DNA from 2 places in the Pseudoalteromonas sp. GB43 genome. Region 2 is predicted to be linked to the other one. Evidence: predicted binding sites of a transcription regulator. Region 2 holds the regulator's gene; the other holds the start of a gene.
The links. The regulator FliA, encoded in region 2, starts transcription of late flagellar genes. The targets are predictions, from matches to a motif close to CTAAAGNTNNNNNNNNNNNNGCCGATA.

Region 1 (4,324 bases), 230 kb from region 2:
AACATGCAGTTATTACGGTAAAGTGGAATGCCTGCCAATCTTTGCGGAGGTAGAAAACGAAAATAGCAGGGATCAGAATGAACACCCAGCTATTATTCAAAATTGAGATGGTATATACAAACCAATCAGGCAAAATTAACTAACCTTAATCTGTTTTACCATCATCGTCGCCACTACCATTACCAGGCATGTAGCTATATTTATCAACTTTTTTCATTTTTATTCTCTATTACATTTGTTAATGAGGCTTAACTTTAATTGATTTACTGCCTTACATCAATAGGTTCAGATTCGTGTGCTTTACCTTGCATAATAGAGATTTCAACACGGCGATTTCGCTTGCGATCTTCGTCGGTTACATTCGGTACTAGAGGCCTCGTTTCTGCGTGACCGACTACCATCATACGGGACTTATCAAACCCTGGCGCTTTTTCCATTTCACTGGCAACTGCCACCGCACGTTTTGATGATAAATCCCAATTATTAGTATAAAGCTCATTCGATACTTGGAAGTCATCAGTGTGACCTGACACGGTTATTTCACCCGGCACATCTTTTAACAGCGTAGCAATATCACGAATAATAGGTTTAAATTTTGGCTGTAAAAAAGCACTACCCGATGGGAATGAACCATTCTCACGAATGCGAATAATAATTTGCTGGCCTAATGACTCGAGCTCAATCGCACCATCCATAATTTGCTGTTCTAGTTGCTGAGCAATTTTCTTCACAAGTTCATTTGTTTGTTCTTGATCAGCCGCAGAAATTGACTGTTCTAAAGCTTGTTGCTGAGCCGTACTTTGCGATTCACCACCACGTTTATTACCGCGCTGTTCTTGTCGACCACCGGCGGAGCTTTCGTCGCCAGCCTGAAACTCAAGCATTTGTTGTGTCATCTCAACGGTTTGTTGCTGAATCGTTTCAATAGGTGTTGGCTCAGGTTTGCCTGGAGTAAACTCCATGGCAATAACAGAGGTTCCTTTTGGAATATCTTTTACTTCAATTTTATTTTGTACACCAAAAGCAAACTTCATAGAGCCAGCAATTTGCTTAAACTTCAGCACGTCCATTTCAGAGAAAGCAAGCAAGAGTACAAAGAAGCACATTAATAATGACATTAAATCCGCGAAGGTACCCATCCATGCAGGCAAGCCTGGTGGAGGACATTTGCACTCTTCATCTGACATGCTCTACTCCTCGGTATCAACTTTACGTTTTGATTCGGCTAAGTAGTTTTTCAAAATACCTTCAATTACTTTCGGGTTCTGACCGTCTTGAATACCTAGCACCGCGTCAAGAATTAAGCGTTGATTGAGGGCTTCTTCGTCTTTACGCAGTTCTAGTTTTACCTGAATTGGAATAGCGACAACGTTTGCTAAGAAAGCACCATAGAGAGTTGTTAAAAGGGCAACTGCCATTGCTGGGCCGATTGCCTTTGGGTCATCCATGTTTGATAACATAGCAACCAGACCGATTAGCGTACCGATCATACCCATTGCAGGAGCAATATCGGCAAGTGATTTGAATAAACCAGCACCGAGTTCATGACGGTTAGCAGTAAGAGAAATATCTTTTTGCAGCGTGGCGCGAACGACATCAGCATCATGACCATCCACTAACATATCGACCCCTTTACGCATAAAACCGTTGGGGATTTCAGCTTCTTCTAATGCTAAGAAGCCACCTTTACGTGCAGAATCAGCTAATTCTACTGCTTTTTCAATTAATTCTTCCGGAGATTCGATTTTGAACATAAAAGCTTTTGCTGCCACTTTACCTATGCCCAAAAATTGCCCCATGGTGAAATTTGATAATACAATAAAAATCGAACCACCAAATACAATGACCACCGAAGGCGTGTTGTAAAACATTGCAACTTGGTCATCACTACTTAACACCATCGACATAGCAATTAAGCCTATGGCACCAAGAATACCTATTATGGTTGCTAAATCCACATACCCCTCCAGAGGAACAATTACACGATACACTCAAGTATCAAATTTTTATTATTAACTGCTTATCGGCAAGCAGTTGAAATACTTAAATCATTAAATGAATTAATTTTATTTTAATGTAAGATTTTTAAGCTACAAGTTTAAGCTGTATTTAAAATCGTAAAAATAGCATACTAAAAATGAATTATGCGTAAAAAAACACATCATTCTTTGACCTAGTTTAGCATTCCCCCTAAAATTGGCCTCACTTTCTAACAGCTATCGAGGCCACAATGGCAACAAAGAAACCAGAAAACTTAAGCTTTGAAGAAGCACTGGATGAATTATCTCAAATTGTTGCACAAATGGAGCAAGGTGAATTGTCACTGGAACAATCACTAAAACAATTTGAACGCGGCATTGCGCTAGCAAACGCTTCGTCTGGTAAGTTACAACAAGCCGAACAAAAAGTTGCCATTTTAATGGGTAACGATAGCCAAGCGCCTCTTAGCAATTTTGATTCAAACTTGGACTAATTAAGTGCAATTAAAAGAACAATTACAACGCGCTCGTGAAGACGTAGAAGCACACTTAAATCGCTATTTTGAACAGCCACTTAATACCGAAAAAAACATCAAAGAAGCCACCCACTACGGTGTTCTAAATGGTGGTAAACGCTTACGTCCTTACCTTGTATATGCAACGGGCCGGATGATGGGCGCGGACAAGGCCGATCTTGATATTCTTGCCGCCGCTATTGAGTGTATTCATAGCTATTCTTTAGTTCATGATGACTTACCAGCAATGGATGATGATGACTTAAGACGTGGCCGCCCTACCTGTCATATTGTCTATGGCGAAGCACAAGCCATACTCGCAGGTGATGCCTTACAAACACTGGCATTTGATTTAATTGCCAATCATCAATTTGCTGTTTCTGCGAGCCAGCAAGTAAAAATGATTGCCTCATTAAGCAAAGCCTCAGGTATTGAAGGTATGGTAGGTGGGCAAGCACTGGATATTGAAGCGACCGATAAAGAAATTACAGTTGCTCAGCTAGAGCGCATTCATCAGCTAAAAACGGGTGCCTTGCTTAATTGTGCAATTACACTCGGTGCATTGAGTGCAAAAAGCTGTGATGAACATACACTCGCGCAATTAAACCTATTCGGTCAAGCAATTGGGCTGGCCTTTCAGGTACAAGACGATATCCTTGATGTAGAAGCTGATACTGAAACATTAGGTAAGCCACAGGGTTCCGATGTTGCTGCAAACAAAGCAACCTACCCTGCTTTATTAGGGATGGCAGGCGCAAAGCAAAAAGCCCAAGATTTGCTGGCTCAAGCCCATCAAGCTCTTGAGGCTATTGATTACGACACCAGCGAATTAGCGAGTCTTGCAAGCTATATTGTTGAACGCAATTATTAATACCTAAAAAGAAAGACAAAATAACTAAAAAATCGGAGCGGCAATGGGCTATAATGCACTCTGGTTAGCGAAGGATGTATAAAAAATCATGACACTTGATAGTAGCAAGTATCCATTATTAAGTTTGGTTGACGAACCAGCACAACTGCGTGATTTAGCGCAAGACAAGTTACCTGCGTTTAGTAAAGAGTTACGCGAATACCTACTTAACTCAGTTTCGCAAAGTAGTGGTCATCTAGCATCAGGTTTAGGCACTGTTGAGTTAACAGTTGCACTGCATTATGTTTATAACACTCCTGAAGATCGTTTAGTTTGGGATGTGGGTCATCAAGCATACCCGCATAAAATCTTAACGGGTCGTCGTGACCAAATGCATACTATTCGTCAAAAAGACGGTTTACACCCATTCCCATTCCGTGAAGAAAGCCCATACGATACTTTCAGTGTTGGTCATTCGAGCACCTCAATTTCAGCAGCCTTAGGTATGGCCATTGCTGCAGAAAAAGAAGGTAAAGATCGTAAAACTGTTGCTGTTATTGGCGATGGTGCGATCACTGCTGGTATGGCATTTGAAGCAATGAATCACATGGGTGATGTTAATCCTAACGTGTTAATTATCTTAAACGACAATGAAATGTCGATTTCAGAAAACGTGGGGGCACTCAATAACCACTTTGCCCGAATTTTATCTGGTAGCTTCTACACCAATATTCGTGAAGGCAGTAAAAAGCTCCTTTCTGGTTTACCGCCTGTGAAAGAACTTGCTAGCCGCATGGAAGAGCACCTAAAAGGAATGGTCATTCCGGGTACGTTCTTTGAAGAGTTAGGCCTAAATTACATCGGCCCAATCGATGGTCATGATGTAAATATGTTGGTTGATACCTTACGTAATATGCGTAACCTTAAAGGCCCACAGTTACTACATATTAAAACGCAAAAAGGTAAAGGTTATAAGCCTG
Region 2 (4,324 bases):
TATTCTGTGGTTCTGCCTTACTATCAGCAAGACCGCCGCCATCAAACAACATATCAAACGCAAATGGATCATCTTCATCAATATTGTCTGCTGCCGTGTTAGCTGTTACTTCAGGTGCATCAACAACAGCCTCTTCAACAGCAGGTTCTTCAGGTGCAACTGCTACATCGTCTGCTACTGATACATCTTCACCTGCAAGCTCTTCCGCTGTAGGGGGTTGGCTTAATTTATGAAGAACGTCTAGAAGCGCAGGATTTGCAGGCTCTGGTTGCTCACGATTTTGAATCGTTGCGAACATTTCGTTGATGGTATCCAGAGCTTGTAAAATAACATCCATAAGCTCAGGAGTGACACTGCGAACACCTTGGCGTAATAAATCGAAAACATTCTCTGCACCGTGACACGCATCAACAAGTTCAGTCATGCTTAAAAAGCCTGCACCGCCTTTGACAGTGTGGAAGCCTCTAAAAATGGCGTTTAAGATATTTTTGTCTTCGGGATTGTTCTCAAGCTCAACTAATTGCTCTGACAAAAGCTCTAAGATTTCTCCTGCCTCAACAAGGAAATCCTGTAAAATATCTTCATCGACTTCAAAGCTCATGCAGCTACTCTCCTCTTAGAAGCCCAGACTTGATAATAGATCATCGACTTCATCTTGTCCTGAGACAACATCATCACGAGAGTCTTTATCAATAATGGACCTTCAGGACCTGCTAGTGTATCACTTGTTGCAGGTGCTTTTTCTATGGCCTGTTTTTCTTGTTGTTGATGACCATCTTCTTGACTGCCAAACACAGTTAAGAGATTAATTAAACTGTCTTCTACTTCTCGCACTAACTCAATGACGCGACGGATTACTTGCCCCGTCAAATCTTGATAGTCCTGTGCCATCAGCACATTGGTCATCAAGCCCTGTAGCTCATCGGTTTTAGTATGCGAGTTATTCATAAAATTATCTAAGCTATGACATAGCTTTTTAAACTCACCGAGCTCTATTTCTCGGCTCATTAAACGATCCCACGTTGGTTTAATCGTCGCTATTTCATCTGCAAGTTGTTGCGCTATAGGTAAACTAGCTTCAACTGCATCCATGGTTTTGTTAGCGGCGCTTTCTGTCATTTCCATAACATAATTTAAGCGCTGCTTAGCGTCTGGGATCGCATCGGTAGTTAAATCTGAAAGACGAGTATCTAGATCAAAGTTTTTTAGCGCTTCATGTAATTGTCGCGTCAGTTTACCGATTTCAGCAAACAGCTCTGATTGTTCTTTTGATGCTGTTTCAAGTATCAGCTGATCAGCTTTTTCTTGTTCACCATTTTCAAGAAACTCAACAAGTTGACGAGCTTGCTCTAAACTTATTTGAGGCGCAGCTAGTGCTGACATAAGCCTCTCCCCTTAGATTAACCTAAACGTTCAAACACTTTTTCCAATTTGGTTTTAAGTGTCGCAGCAGTGAATGGTTTAACGATATAGCCATTAACACCCGCTTGAGCAGCAGCAACAATTTGTTCTTTTTTCGCTTCAGCTGTCACCATTAATACAGGAATATGCTTAAGGCTATCATCAGCACGAATTGCTCTTAACAAATCAATGCCTTGCATACCTGGCATGTTCCAATCTGTTACAACAAAATCAAATTCTTGATTTTGTAGCATTGGCAATGCTGTTGACCCATCGTCAGCTTCCTGCACATTGGTAAAACCTAAATCCCTTAATAGATTTTTAATGATACGTCTCATTGTAGAAAAATCATCAACAACAAGAATTTTCATGTTTTTATCCAAAACATCCTCCGGTGAGGTTTGAACCTATATTTACTTACTACTAATTAATCCAGTCATTGATTTTTGCTTTGAGCTTAATCATCGCCTGACCATGTATCTGACTCACACGCGATTCACTAACATCGAGTATGTGTCCTATTTCTTTTAAGTTCATTTCGTCGTTGTAGTACAAAGACAAAACAAGTGCATCTCTTTCTGGTAACGATTGGATAGCCGTTAATAGAGACTGGTTAAACCGCTCATTTTTAACGTTATTAAACGGTTTGTCTAGTCCTAAATCCTGACCTACAGGTGTAATGACGTCTTCATCAACGCCTAAGTCCTCTATACCTAATACTTTACTAGAATTTACATCATGTAGAATATGATGGTACTCATCGAGCGTTATATCAAGTTTTTCAGCGACTTCTGTATCTTTAGGTTCACGATTTAGCGTGCTTTCTAATTCGGAAATGGTTTCAGCCACAAGGCGAGCATTTCGGTGAACTGAGCGTGGTGCCCAGTCACCTCTACGAATTTCGTCTAACATCGCACCACGAATACGAATTCCAGCGAAAGTTTCGAAACTAGCCCCTTTGCTAGCATCAAAGTTTTTTGATGCTTCAATTAGGCCTATCATGCCTGATTGAATTAAATCATCGAGTTGGACACTGGCAGGTAAACGAGCAATTAGATGGCACGCCACTTTTTTAACTAAAGAGGCATGTTTTTCAACAATCGCATTTAAGTTTTGTGCTGATTGATATCCCATCGCTTTATTCACCGATGTTGTCATAGTTAGCCGTTTACTAGTTTTTCAATGAAAAATTCTAAATGGCCAGAAGGTTGATTAGGAATCGGCCACTTAACTGCTTTTGTTGCTAATGTTTTAAACGCCACCGCAGCTGGTGAGTTTGGAAATAATTCAACAATCACCTTTTGACGTCGCGTAGATTTACGCATGTTCTCGTCATAAGGAATGGTAGCTACCAACTCCATTGAAACGTCTAAAAAGCGATCCGTTACTTTTGAAAGTTTAGCAAATAATTCTTGCCCTTCACGCAAACTGCGCACCATATTGGCAACAATTTTAAATTTATATACGCCATGCTCACGGCTAAGCACTTTTATAAGCGCATAAGCATCGGTAATTGAGGTAGGTTCATCGCATACAACCACAACAACATCTTGGGCTGCACGAGAAAAGCTTAATACCATGTCAGAAATACCTGCGGCGGTATCGACAATTAAAATATCAAACTCGGTGTTTAACTCGCTAAAAGCGCGAATAAGACCTGCATGCTCAGATGGTGTTAATTCCACCATGCTTTGCGAACCAGACGTCGCTGGTACAATTTTGATGCCTGCAGGGCCTTCAACGAGAATTTCGTCAAGCTCACACTCGCCTGACAAAACATGAGATAAGTTACGTTCAACACGAAGGCCAAGCATTACGTCACAGTTTGCCAAACCTAAATCGGCATCTAATACTAATACACGATTTCCTTGCTGACCTAATGCGATTGCGGTATTGAGTGAAACGTTGGTTTTACCCACTCCACCTTTACCGCCAGTCACAGCGATAACTTTAACGCCACTATTATTATTTTGATTCATTTTGCGCAGGCCGCTTGCTTGATCTAATACTGTGTTAATCATACATCCCTACTGTGTTCGACGCTACTGCTTGACGTCTTGAATGTTGTGCTTTTGCTCGTTTTAAATACAATTGTTCAGCTTTTTTCACTAGTTTTTCAGCATTCGCTACGCGAATATCCTCAGGAACACGCTGACCGTTAGTAAGATACCCTATTGGCAAGCGATTTTGAATCGCTATGCTAATAATCTCACCTAAACTTAAAGATTCATCCAATTTAGTGAAGATACAGCCACTTAGGTGAACCTTTTTAAAGTGTCTTACGGTTTCTTGCAACACATTTATCTGTGCTGTAGCACTTAATACTAAATAACTACGAATATCAACACGCTGATTACGCATTAGGGTATTTAACTGCTCAGTTAAACGTAAATCACGTTGGCTCATACCCGCTGTGTCTATTAATACTAGACGCTTATTACGTAAATGGTATAACACTTCAGCTAATTCATTCGCATCTTTTACCTGCTTAACACCACAACCAATAATACGACCATAAGTAGCCAATTGTTCGTAGGCACCAATTCTGTAGGTATCAGTGGTGATCAACGCCACTTTATCAGCACCATATTTTTGTGCACCCAGTGCAGCTAATTTTGCAACTGTGGTTGTTTTACCAACGCCTGTTGGACCCACTAACGCAAATACACCGCCTTGACGCAGGATTTCGTTATTCGTTGTATGCATTTGGTTTTCAACCATTTGCAGAAGTGCTTGCCACGCTTGTTGACGTGATACATCATCAGGAATGAAACAGGTCATTTGCTCAGCAACATCACGTTCAATACCCATACCTGCTAAGCGGTCAATCATACATGCGCGAGTCGGATCACGGCGTGCCATATCTTGTTGCATTAAGCCAGATACTTGGTGTTCAAGTAATTGACGAATCGCATTCATTTCT

Region 1: pomA (flagellar motor protein PomA) is a predicted target of FliA. The motif match lies at 2,022-2,048, and genes of this name have one in related genera.

The regions. Positions count from the first base shown of each region.
Region 1 is NZ_JBPCHJ010000001.1:2,654,760-2,659,083, reverse strand. It holds gene ACRWSG_RS12625 (hypothetical protein) at 1-133, opposite strand, end outside; gene ACRWSG_RS12620 (flagellar motor protein MotB) at 264-1,187, opposite strand; gene pomA (flagellar motor protein PomA) at 1,191-1,958, opposite strand; gene xseB (exodeoxyribonuclease VII small subunit) at 2,231-2,473, shown strand; gene ispA ((2E,6E)-farnesyl diphosphate synthase) at 2,478-3,365, shown strand; gene dxs (1-deoxy-D-xylulose-5-phosphate synthase) at 3,454-4,324, shown strand, end outside.
Region 2 is NZ_JBPCHJ010000001.1:2,889,569-2,893,892, reverse strand. It holds gene ACRWSG_RS13730 (chemotaxis protein CheA) at 1-601, opposite strand, end outside; partial or broken gene ACRWSG_RS13725 (protein phosphatase CheZ) at 617-1,383, opposite strand; gene cheY (chemotaxis response regulator CheY) at 1,401-1,784, opposite strand; gene ACRWSG_RS13715 (RNA polymerase sigma factor FliA) at 1,825-2,535, opposite strand; gene ACRWSG_RS13710 (MinD/ParA family ATP-binding protein) at 2,562-3,422, opposite strand; gene flhF (flagellar biosynthesis protein FlhF) at 3,415-4,324, opposite strand, start outside.